2 regions of the Methylobacterium sp. AC433 genome follow, and region 1 is predicted to be linked to the other one. Evidence: riboswitches for the same ligand, from Rfam matches in the RefSeq annotation. Region 1 holds a riboswitch; the other holds the start of a gene.

The links. Region 1 has a riboswitch for thiamine pyrophosphate ahead of thiO (glycine oxidase ThiO). Riboswitches for the same ligand answer to the same signal wherever they lie in the genome.
Region 2: it holds a riboswitch for thiamine pyrophosphate, as region 1 does, so the genes downstream of both, thiC (phosphomethylpyrimidine synthase ThiC) here and thiO (glycine oxidase ThiO) in region 1, are expected to answer to the same signal.

What each region holds. Positions count from the first base shown of each region.
Region 1 is NZ_CEEDBN010000006.1:31,107-38,040, forward strand. It holds gene dnaG (DNA primase) at 1-599, shown strand, start outside; gene rpoD (RNA polymerase sigma factor RpoD) at 800-2,794, shown strand; gene AC0IWM_RS11035 (adenylate/guanylate cyclase domain-containing protein) at 3,108-4,355, shown strand; TPP riboswitch at 4,417-4,545, shown strand; gene thiO (glycine oxidase ThiO) at 4,622-5,827, shown strand; gene thiS (sulfur carrier protein ThiS) at 5,824-6,036, shown strand; gene thiG (thiazole synthase) at 6,089-6,874, shown strand; gene AC0IWM_RS11055 (thiamine phosphate synthase) at 6,918-6,934, shown strand, end outside.
Region 2 is NZ_CEEDBN010000005.1:60,680-67,613, reverse strand. It holds gene AC0IWM_RS09875 (Y-family DNA polymerase) at 1-107, shown strand, start outside; gene thiC (phosphomethylpyrimidine synthase ThiC) at 276-2,168, opposite strand; TPP riboswitch at 2,247-2,355, opposite strand; gene AC0IWM_RS09865 (BA14K family protein) at 2,505-3,209, shown strand; gene AC0IWM_RS09860 (hypothetical protein) at 3,308-3,562, opposite strand; gene AC0IWM_RS09855 (hypothetical protein) at 3,679-3,909, opposite strand; gene AC0IWM_RS09850 (zinc metalloprotease) at 4,096-4,863, opposite strand; gene AC0IWM_RS09845 (alpha/beta hydrolase) at 5,095-5,940, shown strand; gene AC0IWM_RS09840 (restriction endonuclease) at 5,965-6,339, shown strand; gene AC0IWM_RS09835 (acyltransferase family protein) at 6,463-6,934, shown strand, end outside.

The DNA of each region.
Region 1 (6,934 bases):
GGCCTGCCTTCCCGCGCACGCCCCGGCCCGGTGATCCGCCGCCCTCGCCGACTTTCCACGGCCGGGCTAGCAATAATCTGGCGCAGTCTGCCGGCTTCAACGGGGCTCAATCGATTAGGGAAGGCATGATCGTTGGAGCGCTCCTCACACATCCATCCCTACTGGACGAATGGGCTGAGCAGTTTTCCGAACTCGATTTTGAAAATGAAGACGCTCGCTCAATCCAGACTTTTCTGCTCGATGCTGTGTCTGAAGCCACGCATTTAGATCCCGAAGTTGTGGAAAGCCGTCTGCAGCGCGCGAAACTGGAGCACGCTGCTGAACGCGTTCGAGCGCTGGGTCGAAGGAAAGATCCGAAAGCACTTGACGTGCATGCCGATCCTGTGCGTCTCGAAGACGCATTGCGTCAGGCCGTGATCTTGCACCGCAAGTCTGGAGCGCTAAATAGCGAACTCCGCTTGGCTGAGCGGGCCCTGGTCGAGGACGAGACGGAGGCGAACTTCGCTTGGCTGTGCGACGTGAAGGCCCGTATGGCCGTCATCGCTGGTGCGGAGGCGGACGAAGTGGTGCCGGATGCGGATGAGGCATCGGCACCCTGAAACCTGCGCCGCGAACGAATTCGGTCGCCTTTGGCGGCTCATGGTTAACAATCGGTCAAGCGTCTCGCTTGCATACCGGGATCTGACATCGACGCGGCTGTCGCTTCGGCGGTCCGCACATCACATGCATTTCAGCGTCGACGACGCGGAGTGAGCGACACGCTCCCGCGCGGCGCTGACACGACAACCATAGGCGGACCATGGCGACGAAGGCAACGGAACGGGACGAGACGGATGCTGCGCCGGAGCAACAGACCGACGGGCCGCTCCTCGATCTGACGGATGCCTCCGTCAAGCGGATGGTGAAGCTCGCCAAGAAGCGCGGCTACATCACCTACGAGGAGATCAACGAGGTTCTGCCCGACGGCCAGTCCGACCCCGACCAGATCGAGGACGTGCTGTCGCAGCTCTCCGAGATGGGCATCAACGTCGTCGAGGCCGAGGAGACCGAGGAGACGACCGAGGCCAAGGCCAAGGGCGACGACGAGGACGAGGAGGGCGCGGAGGGGACGGAGGTCGCCGAGATCGCGCCCGCCAAGCCCCTCGCCGTGCGCGAGACCACCGCCAAGGAGCCGACCGACCGCACGGACGATCCCGTGCGCATGTACCTGCGCGAGATGGGCTCGGTGGAGCTCCTGTCCCGCGAGGGCGAGATCGCCATCGCCAAGCGGATCGAGGCCGGGCGCGAAGCGATGATCGCCGGGCTTTGCGAGAGCCCGCTGACCTTCCAGGCCATCATCATCTGGCGCGACGAGCTCGTCGACGGCCGGGTGCTCCTGCGCGAGATCATCGACCTCGAAGCTACCTATGCGGGCCCCGACGCGAAGAACGCGATGCAGATCGCCGACGGCGCCGAGGAGAGCGAGGAATCCGAGGGAGAGACGCCGGCGCCGCCCGAGGGCGACGACGAGGACGACATGGAGAACAACGTCTCCCTGGCGGCCATGGAGACGGAGATCAAGCCGCGCGTCCTCGAGACGTTCGACAACATCGCCAACAATTACCGCAAGCTGCGCAAGCTGCAGATCGAGCATGCCGAGCTCAAGGCCGCGGGCGGCAGCCGTACCGATGCGCAGGAGCGCAAGCAGGACGAGCTGAAGGACGCCGTCGTCACCGACGTGAAGTCGCTCTCCCTCAACGCCAACCGCATCGAGGCCCTGGTCGAGCAGCTCTACGACATCAACAAGCGCCTCATCTCCCACGAGGGCCGCCTGATGCGCTACGCCGAGAGCCACGGCGTCGCCCGCGACGAGTTCCTGCGCCACTACCAGGGCTGGGAGCTCGATCCGAACTGGATGGAGCGCGTCGGCAGCCTCGGCGGCCGCGGCTGGAAGAACCTCGTCGAGAAGGGCTCGAACGAGGTCGCCCGCCTGCGCGAGCAGATCCTGACCCTCGCCTCGGAGACGGGCCTGGAGATCGGCGAGTACCGCAAGATCGTCAACATGGTCCAGAAGGGCGAGCGCGAAGCCCGCCAGGCCAAGAAGGAGATGATCGAGGCCAACCTCCGCCTCGTGATCTCGATCGCCAAGAAGTACACCAACCGCGGCCTGCAGTTCCTGGACCTGATCCAGGAGGGCAATATAGGCCTGATGAAGGCCGTCGATAAGTTCGAATATCGTCGCGGCTACAAGTTCTCGACCTACGCCACCTGGTGGATCCGTCAGGCGATCACCCGCTCGATCGCCGATCAGGCCCGCACCATCCGCATTCCGGTGCACATGATCGAGACGATCAACAAGATCGTCCGCACCTCGCGCCAGATGCTGCACGAGATCGGCCGCGAGCCGACTCCGGAGGAACTGGCCGAGAAGCTGGCGATGCCGCTGGAGAAGGTGCGCAAGGTCCTCAAGATCGCCAAGGAGCCGATCTCCCTGGAGACGCCCATCGGTGACGAGGAGGACAGCCACCTCGGCGACTTCATCGAGGACAAGAACGTCGTCCTGCCGATCGACGCGGCGATCCAGTCGAACCTGCGCGAGACGACCACGCGCGTGCTCGCCTCGCTCACGCCCCGCGAGGAGCGCGTGCTGCGCATGCGCTTCGGCATCGGCATGAACACCGACCACACCCTCGAGGAGGTCGGCCAGCAATTCTCGGTGACCCGCGAGCGTATCCGTCAGATCGAGGCGAAGGCCTTGCGCAAGCTCAAGCACCCGAGCCGGTCGCGCAAGCTCCGGAGCTTCCTCGACAACTGAGGTATTCGATCGCGCCGGCTCGGCCCGGTGCCCCGATCTTTCGAAAGAGCCGGCTCCCCTTGGGGCCGGCTCTTTCCTTTCGATGATGGTGCACGTTGCCGACACAGGAACGAGACAGCATCCGGCGCTGCGCGGGCGCCGGGTCTGTCACCGGAGACCAGTCGTCGACGCGACAGGCGAAACCCGTGTCGCCAGTTTGGCGTCGATGTTCGACGTCTGGTCTGCGCGGTTGAAGCGGTCACGCCCGCACGATACTCACAAAACCCGAACGGTCGCCGTTGCCGGACGCCGCTTCCCAACCCACCTTGGCCATATGCTCGATCGAGGCCCGCCCCAGCCTTCCCCCACCGCCGAAGCCGATGGCTCGGAGGCGGCCGATGTCCCGTTCGGCGCGCTTCAGGAGTGCGTGGCCCTGCGCGACTGGCTTCTGAGCGAGGGCGCCCGGATGCCGAAGGCCGAAGAGCTGCTCTCCGGCCTCGCCGAGCGTCTGATCCGGCTCGATGTGCCGGTCGATCGGGCCACCACCGCCATCGATGCCCTGCATTCCGAGTATTCCGGCGTCGGTCGGTTCTGGACCCGCGAGGCGGGCTCCTCCGTCCGCCTGTTCCCGCACGGGGAAGCTTCCGACAAGGCCTACCGCGAAAGCCCGTTCTTCCGCGTCCACGAGACCGGCGAGTGGCTGATCCTCGACCTCGCCGAGACGCCCGACGATGCCTTCGCGGTGATCCCCGACCTGAAGGCGGAGGGCTACCGGTACTACATCGTCGCGCCGCTGTTCTTCACCAACGGGACCCGCAACGGGATCTCGTTCGCCACCCGGTCCGAACTCGGTTTTCGCGATGAGGACGTGGCGATCCTGCGTTTCATCATGCCGACGCTGGCCGCCGTCATGGAGATGCGCAGCGTCAACAAGCAGCTGGATCACGTCCTTCGGATCTATGTCGGGGACGAACCGCACAAGGCGATCCTCGGCGGCTCCATCCGGCGCGGGCACGTCCAGCGCATCCGCTCGGCGATCCTGTTCGCGGACATGCGCGACTACACCCGCATCTCCGCCGACATGACACCGGAGGAGGCGGTCGACCTCCTGAACATCTTCTTCGACTGCCTGGTGCCGGCCATCGAGCGCGAGGGCGGCGAGGTCCTGAAATATCTCGGCGATGGCCTGCTGGCGATCTTTCGCGAGCCTGGGGACGACCTCGGCGGCGCCGCGAAAGGGGCACTCACGGCCTCGCAGAGTGCCATGGCGGCGCTGGCCGAGGCCAACGCACTCGGCCGGTTCGCCAATCCGGTCGCGGCCGGCATCGCCCTGCATCACGGCGAGGCCGCCTACGGCAATGTGGGTTCGGGCGCGCGCCTCGACTTCACCGTGATCGGGCGTGACGTGAACCTCGCCAGCCGCGTCGCCCGCCTGAACCGGACGCTGGGCGAGCCGATCCTGATGACGAAGCCCTTCGTCGACTTCCTCTGGGACATGCCGGAACCCCTGGGCGAACACGCCCTCGACGGCTTCGCCGAACCGATGGGCGTCTATCGTCCCGTGCGTCCACCGGCCTCGTGAATCGCAGGCGGGCCGAAGCGCCCCTGGGGATTGACCCGGGCGCAGGGACGGCCCACATCAAGGGCGTTCCAGGGAGATCCCCGGCAAGGGGCTGAGAAACCGATGGCCGTCCGTTCGCGGATGGCGGCGCGGAAATCCTTCGAACCTGACCCGGTTCATACCGGCGTAGGGATTGGACCGCGGGTTTCTCCACGAGCCCGGCACGCTTCACCGTTCGAAGCTGCAGCCCCACCAATCTCGACGCTGTAGCGGAGATTGCGTTGGACGTGACCCCGAACTCCTTCCTCAACCTGCGACGGACGCACGGTGCAGCGCCGCCGGCCGCCACGGTCCCGGCGCGCAGCGACGTGGTCGTGGTCGGCGCCGGCCTGATCGGCCTGTCCGCCGCCTGGCGCCTGGCGCAGGGCGGGCGCTCCGTGACCGTCCTGGAGCGCGACACCGTCGGCGCCGGGGCGAGCCTCGCCGCCACCGGCATGCTGGCTCCCGCCGCCGAGCACGAACCCGGCTCGGACCCGTTGCTGCCCCTGGCGCTGGAGAGCCTGTCGCGCTGGCCGGGTTTTCGCGATGCGCTCGAGCAAGCGGCGGGTCTCGACATCGACTACCGGGAGGAGGGCACCCTGGTGCTCGCCATCGGCCGCGACGAGGTCGAGCGCCTGCGCTTCCGCCACGACCTCCAGAAGCGCTCCGGCCTCGACGCGCGCTGGCTGAGCGGCCCCGAAGTCCGGGCCCGCGAGCCGCGCCTGCGCCCGGCCGTCACCGCTGGCCTGTTCTGCCCGCACGACCATCAGGTCGATCCGAGCCGGGTGATGGCCGCCCTCGTGCGCGCCTGCCTCGCCGCCGGCGTCGCCATCGTCGAGGGCTGCGCGGTGGAGGGCCTCGACTGGACCGCCGGCCGGGTCACCGGCGTGCGCACGGGCCAGGGGCTGACCCGGGCCGACACCGTCGTGCTCGCCTCCGGCGCCTGGAGCGGGGAGGCGGGCCTCCTGCCCGACCATCTCGCCCTGCCGGTCCGCCCCTTGCGCGGACAGTCCCTCGCACTGCGGACCACCGCCCGCACCGGCACCCTCGCCCATATGGTCTGGACCGAGCAGGTCCACATGGCGCCGAAGTCCGACGGGCATCTCATCGTCGGTGCGACGGTGGAGGATTGCGGATTCCTGCCCGGTGTCACGGCCGGCGGACTCTACGCGTTGCTGGAGGGCGCCCGCCGGGTCCTGCCCGGCATCGAGGAGATGGCGGTCGAGGCGGTCTGGAGTGGCTTCCGACCGACCTCGGACGACGATGCGCCAATCATCGACGCCCTGGCGCCCGGCCTCGTCGTGGCCACGGGGCACCACCGCAACGGCTACCTGCTGGCCCCTGCCACCGCCGACGCCGTGGCCGCATTGATCGCCGAAGGGGCACTGCCGGATTACGCGCGCCAGTTCGGCCGAGCCCGCTTCGCGTCGGCACCGCAAAGGGCCTTCGCATGAAGCTCACCGTCAACGGAGAGGCCCGCGAGAGCGCCGCTGCCGACCTCGATGCCCTGTTCCGGGAGGAGGCCGAGGAGACCGGCATCGACAGCCCGCAGGGCATCGCCATCGCGCTCAACGGCGCCGTGGTCCGCCGCCGCGACTGGGCCGCCACCGCCCTCAGCGACGGCGACCGGGTCGAGATCGTTCGTGCCATGCAGGGCGGATAGGTGATTGGATGAGACATTTGGCCAGGTGGATGGGATGGCTGGGAGGCCAGAAATGACCGAGTTCGCGAACGACACCGATGCTCTGGTGATCGGAGGCGTGAGCCTGGGCTCGCGCCTGTTCATCGGCACCGCCGGCTACCCGACCCAGAGCATCCTCTTCGATGCGGTGGCGGCCTCCGGGGCCGAGGTGGTCACGGCCTCGATCCGCCGCGTCTCGCTCCAGGGGCACGGCTCGGACACCCTGCGCCGGCTGAAGGGGCACCGCGTCCTGCCCAACACCGCCGGCTGCGAGACCGCCCGCGACGCGATCATGACCGCCGAACTCGCCCGCGAGGCCCTCGACACGAACTGGATCAAGGTCGAGGTCATCGGCGACCGTGAGACGCTCTATCCCGACGTGGCCGAGCTGCTGGAGGCCTGCCGCCACCTCGTCGACGACGGCTTCACCGTGCTGCCCTATTGCAACGACGATCCGGTGGTCTGCCAGCGCCTCGCCGATCTCGGCTGCGCCGCCGTGATGCCCATGGGCTCGCTGATCGGCTCCGGCATGGGCGTGGCCAACCCGGCCAACCTCGAGCTGATCTGCCGGCGCTCGCCCGTGCCGGTGATCGTCGATGCCGGCATCGGCACCGCCTCCGACGCGGTGATCGCCATGGAGCTCGGCGCCGCCGGCTGCCTCCTCAACACGGCGGTCGCCAAGGCCGACGATCCCGTGCGGATGGCCCGCGCCATGCGCGCCGCCGTTCAGGCCGGCCGGGATGCCTACCTGGCTGGCCGCATCCCGAAGCGGGGCCGGGCCGAGCCGTCGAGCCCGCAGCTCGGGCTCGTGGGCTCGTGAACCGGCCGGCGGCCGGCGCGCCCGCTCCCGCCGGCACGCTGCGATGAGCGAGCTGCCGTC
Region 2 (6,934 bases), on a different contig from region 1:
ACTATGTGGTGGAGGACGAGGCCGGCCGCCGCCTCTGGGTCTATCGCGAGGGATTCCTCACGATGGAATCGCCCACGCGCTGGTTCGTGCACGGGCTGTTCGCGTGATGTGATCGGGAAAGGCGCCCGGGAGATCGCGCCGGGCACCCCGCCCGCTCTCCGATGCCTCCGAAGCGCGCGCGGACACGGCTCTCGAATTCCGTGCGCCGCGGGCGGTCCTTTCGCGCGCTGCCTGTCCCGGGCCGGTCAGTTGAGACTGGCCCGGGACACAGCCCCCTACTCCGCCGCGTCGACGTAGAGCTTGCCGCCCTCGGCCTGGAACTCGGCGGATTTCGCCGCCATGCCGGCCTCGCGCTCGGCCGCGCTCAGGGGCGCGGCCTCGCCGAGCACCTGCCCGGCCGCCTCCATCGCCAGCACCTCGGCGCGCAGGTCCTGCGTGATCTTCATCGAGCAGAACTTCGGGCCGCACATCGAGCAGAAATGCGCGACCTTGTGGGCGTCCTTCGGCAGGGTCTCGTCGTGGTAGGCGCGCGCCGTGTCGGGGTCGAGGGAGAGGTTGAACTGGTCCTCCCAGCGGAAGTCGAACCGGGCCCGCGACAGGGCGTCGTCGCGCAGCTGCGCCGCCGGGTGGCCCTTGGCGAGGTCGGCGGCATGGGCCGCGATCTTGTAGGTGATCACGCCTTCCTTGACGTCGTCGCGGTTGGGCAGACCGAGATGCTCCTTCGGGGTGACGTAGCAGAGCATGGCGCAGCCGAACCAGCCGATCATCGCGGCGCCGATGCCGGAGGTGATGTGGTCGTAGCCGGGGGCGATGTCGGTGGTCAGCGGGCCGAGGGTGTAGAACGGCGCCTCGCCGCACTCCACGAGCTGCTTCTCCATGTTCACCTTGATCTTGTGCATCGGCACGTGGCCGGGGCCCTCGATCATGGTCTGGCAGCCCTTGTCCCAGGCGATCTTGGTGAGCTCGCCCAGGGTCTCCAGCTCGGCGAACTGCGCCGCGTCGTTGGCATCCGCGATGGAGCCGGGGCGCAGGCCGTCGCCGAGCGAGAACGAGACGTCGTAGGCCCGCATGATGTCGCAGATCTCGTCGAAGCGCTCGTAGAGGAACGACTCCCGGTGACCGGCGAGGCACCAGCGCGCCATGATCGAGCCGCCGCGCGAGACGATGCCGGTGACCCGGCGCGCGGTGAGCGGCACGTGGGCGAGGCGCACGCCCGCATGGATCGTGAAGTAGTCGATGCCCTGCTCGGCCTGCTCGATCAGGGTGTCCTTGAAGACCTCCCAGTCGAGCTTCAGCGGGTCGCCGCCGACCTTCTCCAGGGCCTGGTAGATCGGCACGGTGCCGATCGGAACCGGCGAGTTGCGCACGATCCACGAGCGGATGTTGTGGATGTTGCGGCCCGTCGAGAGGTCCATCACCGTGTCGGCGCCCCAGCGGGTCGCCCAGACCAGCTTCTCGACCTCCTCGGCGGCCGAGGACGTCACGGCGGAATTGCCGATATTGGCGTTGATCTTCACCAGGAAGTTGCGGCCGATCGCCATCGGCTCCACCTCCGGGTGGTTGATGTTGGCCGGGATGATGGCGCGGCCCCGGGCCACCTCGTCGCGGACGAACTCGGGCGTGATGAAGGCCGGCAGGGACGCGCCGAAGCTGTTGCCGTCGGCCAGCGCCGCCTGCGCGCCCTCCAGCATCGTCTGGCGGGCGAGGTTCTCGCGGTTGGCGACGTAGATCATCTCCTCGGTGATGATCCCGGCGCGGGCGAACTCGTACTGCGTCACCATCTGGCCGGGGCCGGCCTTGCGGATCTCGCGGGTGGCCGGGCACGGGGCCACGAGCTTGTCCTCGGGCACGAAGCCGTTGTCCTCGGGCTTGACCGCGCGCGGGGTCACCGTGGCGTAGCCGCGCCGAGCGATCCAGGGCTCGCGCACCAGCGGCAGGCCGGCATGGAGGTCGATCTTGGCATCCGTCTCCGTGTAGGGACCCGACGGATCGTAGACCCGCACAGGGGCCTCCTTCGGATCGCTGAGCGTGATCTCGCGGAACGGCACCCGGATGTCGTCGTGCCCGGCCACGGGCGCGTAGACCTTGCGCGAGCCCATGATCGGGCCGGTGGTCACCGCCTGCGGCTGGCCCTGCGGCAGATCCTTCGGGAGAACGGGTGCATTCATCGGTTTCGCTCCTGGCGTGGGAGACGATCCGGTTCATGGGCGGAGGGATTGGACGGGATGGCGCCTGGAGATTCGCGCCGTCGTTGAGATTCCCGTCCCTCCGCCGGTACGAACCGGATCAGGTTCAAGGGTCAGGGCGACGCGCCCAATCTCAGCTCCCGTACTCGGAGCCCCCCTCGGAATGCTTCCAGATTCGAGGTCGGCGGCCGTTTTGTCAATCACCGGTCCGGCAAACCGACGCGGAAGGGCGTGTGAAACGAACTTTATCGTCAGGCCCCGCGTTCGTTAACCAGAAGTTCGACCCTCGGGGTCGGCACACGAACGACAGGTTCTCCCATGAAGCGCATATTCCTGGCATCGGCCGCCCTGGTCGGCGCCCTCTCGATGATTCCCGCCTCCGCCGATGCGCGTCCGGGCGGTGGCGGCGGCGGCTTCCGGGGTGGCGGCGGCGGCTTCCATGGCGGTGGCATGGGCGGCGGCGGGTTCCGCGGCGGCAACTTCGGTGGGGGTGGCTTCCGCGGCGGTCTCGCTCAGGGCGGCGGGTTCCGCGGCGGCAACTTCGGCGGCGGCGGGTTCCGCGGCGGCCTGGCGCAGGGTGGCTTCAACCGCGGCGGGGCTGTCGGCGTGGGTGCCGTCGGCGCCGGAGCGGGCCTTGCTGCCGGCAACGGCTTCCGGGGCGATCGCGGCGGCTTCAACCGGGGCGGCGCCTATGCCGGACGCGGCTACGGCTACCGCCGCGGCTACGGCGGGCTCGGCCTCGGGCTCGGCCTGGGTCTCGCAGGAGCCGGGATCGGCTACGGCCTCGGCAGCGCCTATGGCGGCTACTACGGCGACGACTACTATGCCGGCGGTTATGCCCCGGCCTATTACGGCGGCTACGCGCCCTATGGTGGCGGCTATGCCGCGACGGGCTACGAGGCCGGTCCGGAAGTCGCCACCGGCGGCGACGACGTCGCCTACTGCGTCCAGCGCTTCCGCTCCTACGACCGCCGCACCGGGACCTATCTCGGCAATGACGGCCAGCGCCACGCCTGCCCCTGACGGCTGACGCGTCACCGCAGCATCGAGGGGCTCCGCCGCGAGGCGGAGCCCTTTTTCGCGTTTCGAGACCCGGGCTTGCGGACGCCGAGGGTGCCGCTTCAGGACCCCTGCAGGCTCTCGGCGAAATCGTCCGGCACCTCGCCGAAGCTGCCGAGGATGGATGCGCTCTCCAGTTCCCCCGTCTCGTCGTCGGCCACGACCTTGATCGCCGCCGTACCGGGGAAGCGCGCCGCCATGGCCTCGGCTTTCTTCAGCGCCCCACTCTCCGTCACCGCCACCTCGCGGTCCCCCGGCGAGAGCCGCTTGCGCTTGAGCACGAAGGTCTGCACCAGGAACGTCGTCTTGAGGGCCATCGCGGGGTCTCTCCACCGGGCGCACCGGATCGCGTCGGGTCCGGAGGTCGAGGGGCACCTAGCACGAAAGCTCGCTCGGCCCCCACGATGCCCGAATGCCGCGGCTGCCCGTCCAGTCAGGGTTCGTCCGATTCCGGGTCATGGGACGCGTCGAGGCGCTGGATCAGGCGGCTACCGTCCCAGAGCTCGACCGACCGTCCATCCACGAAGTCTCGGGCCCGCTCGATGGCCTCGGCCTCGGTGCAGCCCGCGAGGGATTTGGTGCGAAGGACACGGCCGGAAGCGTCGAGCAGGAGAACGCGGTAGGCGTGAGGCGAGGCCTGCCGCCCCGACGTATCGTCACGCATGCTGTGCTCACGACCTCGACCATCGCCGCCATCGGGCGCGACGCCCCGGATTCCGAGCCCTGCACGACCTGTCCGCACCCGCGGCAAGCGTACGGCCCGGCTCGCTGACGGACACATTGCATCGCAGGCATTCAGCCGGCAAATCAAATATCGCGCCCCGTCCGCCGTGGCGGAGCATCTGCTCCATCACCAGAGGCGAACGAGCCTGAAACCGGCGATCACATCGGCGAGATCGATACCGAACGTCTCGGTCAACAGCAGGCTGGCCCGGAACAGGGGTCGGGTGAAAGCCGAGGAAGCCAGGAACAGGCCCAGCAGGACGAGGCTCGGACGCCGGGCCATCCGGTCCGTCCAGGATAAGATGGCGGTTCCGGAGTCGGGCAGCCATGGCCGGAGGATGCCGTAGCCGTCCAGGCCCGGGACCGGCATCAGGCCGAGGACCAGGGCCGTCCCCTGGAACAGAACCGAGACGGCGAGAACCGCCCGCAGGGTCTCGGCCTCCGCACTCGTCAGGCCGTAGAGCAGCGCGAGCGTGAGAAGGAAGGCGAAGCTCATCGCCGGACCGGCCGCAGCCACCGCGGATTGCCGGCCCCGGCTCAGCCTTCCCTCGGGCGGTACACCGGCTCCGCCGGGAAACCCGATGCCGCCCAAGATGGTGAACAGGGCCGGCAGCAGCATGGTCGCCACAGGGGCGGGCGCCCGCAGCGGATCAAGGGTCAGCGCCCCGGTCGGAGCCAGGCCGCAATGGCGCGCGGCGCGCGCATGGCCGTACTCGTGCAGGCACTGGCCGAGCACCCAGCCGGCCATCAGAAACACGAAGGCGGCGCCCGAGCCCGCGAGTGCCCCGGCACCGATGCCGAAGCCGATTCCGCAGAAGATCAGCCCGAGGAGGAGCACGTTCGGGCTCAGGCCCGGAATGCCCGCGGCCCGTCCATCGCCGGACGATCCCGTCATGGCGCGCGGCGCCGGACCGGTGCGGGCCGGACGGCCCGGTCGTGCACTTGCTCGAGCCGGCGGCGGGGGGAGACGGGAACGGGCGTTTTCACGCGACGCAACATCGCTGGTGACACGCCAAAGTCCAGTCCCTACCTCTCGGACACGCCCCGAAGCCCCTTCCTCGGGTCCGGCGCCCCGCCATGACACCTCGAGGCTTCGCCGGATCGCGGCCTCCCATCAGTCGAGCGCATGCGTCTTCTCGCTTCCCTCGTGGCCACCGCGTTCCTCGGGCTCTCCCTCCTGGGAGTCACGCTCCTGACCGTGTTCCAGCGCCACCTGATCTACCCCGGCGCCTTCCGCGGCCAGGCGCCCGCTCCGGCCCGGCCGGCACCGGCGGGCACGGAGGCGGTCAGCCTGCCGACGGCCGACGGGGAGCGCCTGCTCGGGTTCTGGCGCGCGCCGGAGCCGGGCTGCCCCATCATCCTAACCCTCCACGGCAACGGCTCGCGCCCGGAGCCCGGCGCGGCGCGCTTTGCCGGCGCGCCCTGGCGCGCCGCAGGCTGGGGCGTCCTCGCCATCGCCTATCGCGGCTATCCCGGCTCGACCGGGAGCCCGAGCGAGGCGGGCCTGATCGCCGACGGGCAGGCGGCCTACGCGCTGGTCCAGGCCCGGGCGCCCGGGGCGCCGGTGCTGCTGCACGGGCACTCCCTCGGCGCCGCGGTGGCGGTGGCCCTGGCCGAGAGCCGGCCGCATCTCGGCCTCTACCTCGAGGCGCCGTTCGATTCCCTCTCGGCCATCGTCGCCGGGCGTTTCCCGTACCTGCCGACCCGCCTGCTCCTGCAGGACACGTTCCGGTCCGATTCCCGCATCGCCGCGGGTACCGGGCCGGTGCTCATCGTCCATGGCGCGGACGATGCGGTCGTGCCCAGGGCGCATGCCGAGCGGCTGGCCGCACTCGCCGGTCCGCGCGCGCGAATGACGGTGATCGCCGGCGACCACGTGTCCATCCTCGGGACGCAGGATCGGCAGGCCCTCGATGTCTTCGGATCGAACGATCCGGCCTGCCGCCCCCTTGTCCCGCCAGCGGTCCGCTGACGGACCCATCCGACGGAGAGGCCCTTGGGACGACGAGCCCGACTCTGGCGCAACGACGACCCGGCGACGCACGGTCCACAGGCCAAGCCTGCGGTCACCTGCCCGCTCTGCGAGCGGCCGATCCCGCCCCATGCCAAATCGAGCCTGCATCACCTGACCCCGAAGCTGAAGGGCGGAGCGCGGGCCGGTACGGTGCGCCTGCACCAGATCTGCCACTCGGCGATCCACGCCCGCTTCAGCGAGGCCGAGATCGCCCGCCGCCTCGCCGAGGTGGACGCCCTGCGGGCCGCACCCGAGATGGCGGAGTTCCTGGCCTGGATCCGCACGAAGCCGGACGACTTCCATGCGGCGACCCGCATGACGCGCGGCCGCCGGGGCGCCAAGCGCAACCCGCACTGAAGGCCGCGATTCGCGACGGCGCCTTTACCGTCCGTTCGGTATGATCGCCGAGCGTTCCGGCCCGTATCCCCATCCTTAAGACCTCGCGCCCGAGGATCGCAGCCCTGTGAGCGGGGACGGATCATGGCGGCGGTCGAGGCTGGGCAGGGAGCGGGGCGGCACGCGGCGGGGTCCCCCGAGGATGCGAACCGGCTCGCCTGGGTGGATGTCGCCAAGGGCCTCTGCATCATCCTGGTTGTGATGATGCACTCGACCCTGGGCGCCGGCATCGCCATGGAGGGCGAGGGCTTCCTCCACACCGTCGTGGCCTTCGCGCGCCCCTTCCGCATCCCGGACTTCTTCCTGCTGTCGGGACTGTTCCTCGGGCGGGTGATCGACCGCGACTGGCGCCTGTTCCTCGACAGGCGCCTCGTGCACTTCGTCTATTTCTACGTCCTCTGGGTGCTGATCCAGTCGGCCTTCAAGTATGGCCAGATCACCGACGGTGCCGGTCCCGGCGCCTTCGTGGCCCACCTCGCCCTGGCCGTCGTCGAGCCCTACTCGACCCTGTGGTTCATCTACCTGCTGGCGGTGTTCTCGGTCCTGACCAAGGCCC